2 regions of the Streptococcus urinalis 2285-97 genome follow, and region 2 is predicted to be linked to the other one. Evidence: predicted binding sites of a transcription regulator. Region 2 holds the regulator's gene; the other holds the start of a gene.
The links. The regulator Rex, encoded in region 2, represses fermentation and respiration genes when NADH is low (regulators of the CRP and FNR family bind a similar motif). The targets are predictions, from matches to a motif close to TTGTGAANTANTTCACAA.
Positions count from the first base shown of each region.

Region 1: adhE (bifunctional acetaldehyde-CoA/alcohol dehydrogenase) is a predicted target of Rex. The motif match lies at 1,778-1,795, and genes of this name have one in related genera.

Region 1 covers NZ_AEUZ02000001.1:2,090,535-2,094,399, reverse strand. The annotation lists gene STRUR_RS10810 (acyltransferase family protein) at 1-1,739, shown strand, start outside; gene adhE (bifunctional acetaldehyde-CoA/alcohol dehydrogenase) at 1,899-3,865, shown strand, end outside.
Region 2 covers NZ_AEUZ02000001.1:1,000,650-1,004,514, forward strand. The annotation lists gene STRUR_RS05090 (AI-2E family transporter) at 1-272, shown strand, start outside; gene radC (RadC family protein) at 313-993, shown strand; partial or broken gene STRUR_RS11885 (gamma-glutamyl-gamma-aminobutyrate hydrolase family protein) at 990-1,684, opposite strand; gene STRUR_RS05105 (redox-sensing transcriptional repressor Rex) at 1,699-2,343, opposite strand; gene STRUR_RS05110 (DUF4649 family protein) at 2,456-2,674, opposite strand; gene STRUR_RS05115 (DUF1831 domain-containing protein) at 2,724-3,065, opposite strand; gene STRUR_RS05120 (cysteine desulfurase family protein) at 3,068-3,865, opposite strand, start outside.

The DNA of each region.
Region 1 (3,865 bases), 1.1 Mb from region 2:
TATTATTAGTACTGCTCTACCATTTTTTTAAACATGCTTTTCCAGGTGGTTTTATCGGAGTTGATATCTTCTTTACTTTTTCAGGATATTTAATCACAGCTCTCTTAATTGATGAGTACACCAAGAAAAAGACTATTGATATTATTGGATTCTTGAGACGGCGATTTTATCGTATTGTTCCACCAGTTATTATTATGGTTTTGGTTACCATGCCATTTACCTTCTTAGTAAGACGAGATTTTATCGCTGGAATTGGGGCACAGATTGCGGCTGCTATAGGTTTCACAACTAATTTCTATGAAATTTTGACCGGTGGCAATTATGAAAGCCAGTTCATTCCACATCTCTTTGTTCATACATGGAGTTTGGCAATAGAAGTTCATTTTTATATAATTTGGGCACTTATTGTCTGGCTTTTAGCTAGAAAACATTATGAACCGACTAAGTTTAGAGGCTACGTCTTTCTAGCATCGACTGGTATTTTCGCAATTAGCTTTTTGACAATGTTTATCAGAGCTTTTCTGGTTAATAACTTTTCACTTATTTATTTTTCAACATTAGCTCATAGCTTTCCATTTTTCCTAGGTGCTATGTTTGCAACAATGACAGGGATAAAAGAAACAACAACGCGTTTTCAAAAGAATGTAAAGCATTGGCAAACGAAGCAAGTTTTAAGTGTGATGATTGGTAGTTTTCTAATGTTGCTTATTTTGACATTAGTTCTTGACTTTAACCAACTGATTACTTATTTATTTGGCTTTGTATTAGCAAGCTTTTTTGCCTCTATCATGATTTATGCAGCGCGTGTACTTCATGAGAAGACACCTAATAGCAAAGAACCCTTTGTGATTACTTATATAGCTGATATTAGTTATGGAGTGTATCTATTCCACTGGCCGTTTTACATTATCTTTTCACAATTGGGCCCCAATTGGATTGCGGTTATTCTAACAGTATTATGCTCATTTATTTTTTCAACATTATCCTTTTATGTTATTGAACCATTGATTGCTGGAAAAGAACCACATTTATTTGGTTTGTCATTAGATTTAAAACCTTATCTAAAATGGTTATATACTTTAGCAGGTGTGCTTGCAGTTATAACACTATTAACTGGCTTTTTAGCACCTAGTGTCGGAAAATTTGAAAATGAACTATTAGCTAGTTCTCTTGAACAAGCTAGAAATAGTATTAATCGTACACATACTCTTGCTGCTGGAGATGCAAATGCCTTGAGTGATATCACTATCATAGGTGATTCAGTAGCATTAAGATCAAGCAGTGCATTTTCAAGTATCATGCCAGAAGCTCAACTAGATGCAGCGGTTAGCCGTAACTTCTCAGAAGCTTATGATATTTTTTCTAATCATATAACAAGTAATACTTTGTCTCAAACAGTTGTAGTAGCCATTGGGGTAAATTCACTTGATCATTATAAAACGGATCTAAATGCTTTTATTAAAAAATTACCAAAAGGACATAGACTAGTCTTTGTGTCTCCTTACAATAGTAAGAATATTACTCAAGTTGCAGAAGCTCGTGACTATGAAATAAAGTTAGCTCAAAAATACAGTTATGTAACCGTTGCTGACTGGTATAAAGTAGCAGTTGAGAATCCTGATATTTGGGATGGTACAGATGGTGTACACTATAGTGATTCAACGACAAAAGGTGCAACACTCTATGTCGATACGGTACAATCAGCGGTTAGAAAAGTTGCAAAACAAAATCCAAAATAAGAAACCTTAATAGGTTTCTTTTTCTTTTAAAAAAAATATTGTTAAAATAATCACAAAAAAGATTGTGAAACTATTTACAAATTATATTTTTTTGTTATAATAATCTTGTAAATAAATTTGTGAAACTTTTAACAATAAAGATTTCTAGAGGAGAATTGAATGGCTGATAAAAAAATGTCACCTGAACAAAAGTTGAATCAAGCTCAAAAACATGTTGATGAGCTTGTCCAAAATGGACTTATTGCATTAGATGCATTTCGACAATTAAATCAAGAACAAGTTGATTGTATTGTCGCAAAAGCTTCAGTTGCAGCCTTAGATGCACATGGTATTTTAGCAATGCATGCTTATGAAGAAACCGGACGTGGTGTCTTTGAAGATAAAGCAACTAAAAATTTATTTGCTTGTGAACATGTTGTAAACAATATGCGTGGTGTCAAAACAGTTGGTGTCATAGAAGATGATCCTATTACAGGATTGACTAAAATTGCTGAACCGGTAGGGGTTATTTGTGGAATTACACCAACAACTAATCCAACGTCAACAGCTATATTTAAATCACTAATTGCTTTAAAAACAAGAAATCCAATTGTGTTTGGTTTCCACCCTTCAGCACAAGAATCATCCGCTCATGCTGCACAAATTGTTCGTGATGCTGCGATTGAAGCAGGTGCTCCAGAAAATTGTATTCAGTGGATTACTGAGCCTTCAATGGAAGCGACTGGGGCATTGATGAATCATGATGGTATTGCAACTATCCTTGCTACAGGTGGAAATGCAATGGTGCGTGCGGCATACTCCTGTGGGAAACCAGCACTCGGCGTGGGGGCAGGGAATGTTCCGGCTTACATTGAAAAATCAGCTGATATTCGTCAAGCAGCACATGATATTGTCATGTCAAAATCATTTGACAATGGTATGGTTTGTGCTTCAGAGCAGGCTGTTATCGTAGACAAAGAAATTTATAAAGAATTTATTGCAGAATTTAAATCTTACAAGACATATTTTGTCAATAAAAAAGAAAAAGCTCTCTTAGAAGAGTTTTGCTTCGGAGTTAAAGCAAATAGTAAAAACTGTGCTGGTGCTAAACTTAACCCAGATATTGTTGGAAAACCTGCTACTTGGATTGCTGAACAAGCTGGATTTAGTGTTCCAGAAGAAACAAATATATTAGCAGCTGAATGTGCTGAAGTCAGTGAAAAAGAACCTCTTACGCGTGAAAAATTATCACCAGTCATTGCGGTATTAAAAGCTGAATCAGCAGAAGATGGACTAAAGAAAGCGCGACAAATGGTTGAGTTCCATGGACTTGGACATTCTGCAGCTATCCATACAAAAGATGAATCTCTTGCTAAAAGATTTGGAACAGAAATGAAGGCTATGCGTATTATTTGGAATTCACCTTCAACATTTGGAGGAATTGGAGATGTTTATAATGCCTTTATTCCATCACTAACACTCGGTTGTGGTTCATATGGTAGAAACTCAGTTGGTGATAACGTCAGTGCTATTAATCTTTTAAACATCAAGAAAGTAGGGAAACGTCGTAATAATATGCAATGGTTTAAAGTTCCTTCAAAAATTTATTTTGAACGTAATTCAATTCAATACCTTCAAGATGCTGCAGATATTGAACGTGTTATGATTGTTACTGACAAATCTATTGAGAAACTAGGATTTGTTAAACGCGTCACTGACCAATTGTATTTACGAAAAAATAAAGTTTCTATTCATGTGTTCACTGATGTCGAACCTGATCCAGATATCACAACAGTCTACAAAGGTGCTGAGATGATGCGTGATTTCCAACCAGATACCATTATAGCCTTGGGTGGTGGTTCACCAATGGATGCAGCAAAAGGCATGTGGCTCTTCTACGAACAACCAGATATCGATTTTAGTGATTTAACACAAAAGTATATGGATATTAGAAAACGTGCTTTCCGTTTTCCTAAGCTTGGTAAAAAAGCAAAATATATAGGAATTCCAACGACATCAGGTACTGGATCAGAGGTAACACCTTTTGCAGTCATCTCAGATAAAGCCAATAATCGAAAATACCCATTAGCTGACTATGCTTTGACACCGACTATTGCAATTGTCGACCCTGCTTTAGTTGAATCTGT
Region 2 (3,865 bases):
GTTTTATATTGATTCTGACGGAATCATTTCCAAAAGCAGTTTTCTTTATTATTTTTATTGTGATATTACAACAATTTGAAGGAAATGTTATCTATCCTAGAGTTGTCGGTAATTCTATTGGTTTACCAGGAATGTGGGTCATTTTAGCTATCACTATTGGTGGTGCCTTGTGGAATATACCTGGTATGTTGGTTGCTGTTCCTTTAGCTGCGAGCCTTTACCAAATTTTGAAAGATCATATTATCAAAAAGAGTTTAAAAACTAATGTTTAAACTCTTTTTTTTTCGAATAATAGTATAAGGAGTTGTATCAATGTATCAATTAAAAGTAAACGAAAGCAATCAACAACCTCGCGAAAGATTAAGACAATTTGGACCAGAAACACTAAGTAATCAAGAACTACTAGCCATTTTACTAAGGACTGGCCTAAAAGATAAACCAGTCCTTGCACTTGCTGATCACATTCTGAAGAAAATACCATCTTTAGGAATTTTTAGTCAATTATCCTTAGCAGAGCTAGAACAACTAACAGGAATAGGTAGTGTTAAAGCTGTCGAAATAAAGGCTATGATTGAATTCTCAAAACGTATTTTTCAATCTCAGTATCAATTTGAGGATAAAATCAAATCAAGTCAACAATTAGCAAAAAGATTAATTTATCAAATTGGTTTTCACAAACAAGAGCATCTATTGGCCATATATTTAGATAGTCAAAATAGAATTATAGAAGAAAAGGTAATATTTAAAGGAACTGTTACTAAATCAATTGCAGAACCACGAGAAATTCTATTTCATGCTTGTAAAAATTTAGCAACATCCTTAATATTAGCACATAATCATCCCTCAAATAATGTTTTTCCAAGTGACTATGATATTCAATTTACTGCTAAAATAAAACGATCATGTGAAGAACTAGGCATAAACTGCCTAGATCACATCATCGTTGGTAAACATCATTATTATAGTTTTAAGGAAAAAAATCAAATTATTTAGAGTTTATTAACAACATAGTCAAATAAATCTTTTTCTTCCTGACGTTTATGGCAAAGCATCTCAGGATGCCATTGAACACCTAAAAATCGGATATCGGGGTTGGTAGAAGTCACAGCTTCAATCGTATCGTCAGTTGGGTCAGATGCGATAACTTCCAGACCACTGCCTAATTGTTTTATTGATTGACGGTGAAAAGTATTGACTTTATTTTTTAGTCCATAAATGGGCTCAAGTATCGAATCCTTTTTATGGTAAATTATTGTGTTATGGTTTCAGAAGGTTCTAATTGCCAGTGATTGGGTATATTTTGATTTAAAGTACCACCCAAAACAACATTCATAAGTTGCATACCACGACAGACAGTAAAGATAGGTTTCTTAAGTTTGATTGCTTCTTTAATTAATGCGATTTCAAAGAAATCTCTTTCAATCATGAAATCATCTTCATAAGCTTGATTGCTTTCTCCATAAAAATTTGGATCTACATTTTGTCCACCAATAAGTATGAGTTTATCCACCATCTGAACATACTGTTTTGCCGTCTTTTCGTCAACAATTGGTAGAAGAAGTGGAGTGCCCCCAGCCTCCTTAACACCTTCTACAAATCCTGTTGGTGCATAAGACCATGGAATATCATCTAAAGATGGATTAAGGCGTTGGTTAGCTGTTATACCGATAATTGGTTTGGACATGTTTTCTCCTCTAATTAGTCATTTTGAGATTGATTCATAAAATAAAGTAAGGTTTGTAATTCACTAGTCAAATCAACATACTGAACAATTACCCCTTTTGGTACTTGTAAATGAACAGGTGAAAAACTTAAGATACCTTTAATTCCAGCATCAATTAGTTCATCTGCGACTTGTTGAGCTTCAGTACTTGGAACAGTGAGGATAGCAGTTTCAATATTGGTTTCTGAGAGTTTTTCTTTGATTGATGAAATACCATAAACTGGAATGCCGTCTTGTGTTTTGCTACCAACTAGTTCATTATCATCTGTATCAAAACCAAGCGCAATTTGCATTTTATTACGATCATGGAATCGATAGTGAAGAAGAGCTCTTCCAATATTACCACAGCCCACTAAAATAACATTAGTAGTAGAATGATCATTTAAAATATCTGCAAAAAAGTTCATTAACTTTTTAACATCATAACCGAATCCACGACGTCCAAGTTCTCCAAAGTAGGAAAAATCACGTCTGACAGTCGCAGAGTCAATCCCCATAGCATCAGCTATTTGTTTTGAACTTGCTTTGTCAATTTCATCTGCATGGAAACGTTTAAAAATTCTATAATAAAGTGAGAGACGTTTTGCAGTCGCTTTAGGAATTGTTTTCTCAATAGTCACGTTTTTTTCTCCTTGTTATTTTTTCAACACTATTGTAACAAATAGCTTGTGAATTCTGCAACAATATAGGTTTTATTTTGCTATAAAAAAAACCTATAGTAGCATAGATTTTTTAAGCTTTAGTTTTTAAACGTTTAGTCAAAAAGAGATAGAGATCACCAATATTTCCAGTGTAATCAATCGTTTCACCATCTAATTCAACTTTTGAAACTTTGTAGTAATCAGCAATATTAATGGCACAAGCAAAGCGAGACAGTTCAAATTCTTCAAAATTGTCATAGGTAAGAACTTTCTCTTGTTTGCTGTCATTTAAGTAATTAATTGTTAGCATAAGATATGCCTTCTCTCTAATATTTATTATAATTATTAAAGCGAAAATATTACTTTTTGTCAAAAATACCGCGCTCAACAAGACTATCCATTAAGAAATAAAACTTATCTTGTAAAATCTTATGTTTATCAGATTTAAAAATATTAACAAGACGAAGACCAGATTTATCAGTTATTGCTAATTTAAAAGCATCTAGTCCTTTATTTATTGTAATCTTTAAAGGAAAGCCTTCTCCAGAATTAGGAACCTCTTCTAGTAATCTGGTTAATTCATAATTTCCAATTTTTGTTTGATTAAAGGTAGTATCTCTTAATGTATAAGCTTTAATATTATTGCTTATACTATAAGTGAATTTACAATCTGTTAAATGAATTTCTTTTTCAAATGCCATTATTATTTCCCTAATATTGTATGTAGTGCTTTACTAAGCTCACTGATATCTTTTTCAGTATTTAATTCAGAAAGACTAATTCTAACGGACTCTTCAAGCCTAGATGAAGAGTCACCATAAATGCTTTCCAAAACATGACTTGGTTCGACTGCACCAGCAGTACAAGCCGATCCTGTTGAAATAGCTATACCCATTAAATCAAGTTGCGTCAATAAAATATCATTTTTCTTACCAGGAAATCCAATGTTAATCACGTATGGTAAGCTATTTTTTGATTCATTTAAATAATAGTTTAAATCAGAAATAGACTCTAAAAAGTATGATTTTAAATGAGTAACTTTTTGCAGATTATCATCTCTATTTTGAATAGCTGTTTTTAATGCTTGAGTCATTCCAGAAATTCCAATTAGATTTTCCGTACTAGCTCGTCTTTTATTTTCTTGGTCACCTCCGTGAAGAAGGCTATCGAATTGTTGTGAACGATGATAAAGAAGACCGATACCTTTTGGTCCATGAAATTTATGTGCAGATAGTGATAGGAAATCAATATTATCTTTTTCAAGATTAATATCCAATTTACCAGCTACTTGGACCGCATCAACATGGAACTTAGCTTTATGATGTTTTAATAAGTCACCAATTTCATGAATTGGTAATATCATTCCGGTTTCATTGTTAGCATACATTGTACTGACTAAAATAGTGTCATCTCTAAGTGCTCTCTTGATAGAATCTACTGTAATTTCACCATCTTCTGGTTTTATATACGTAATTTGAAAACCAAGTCTTTCTTCTAAATA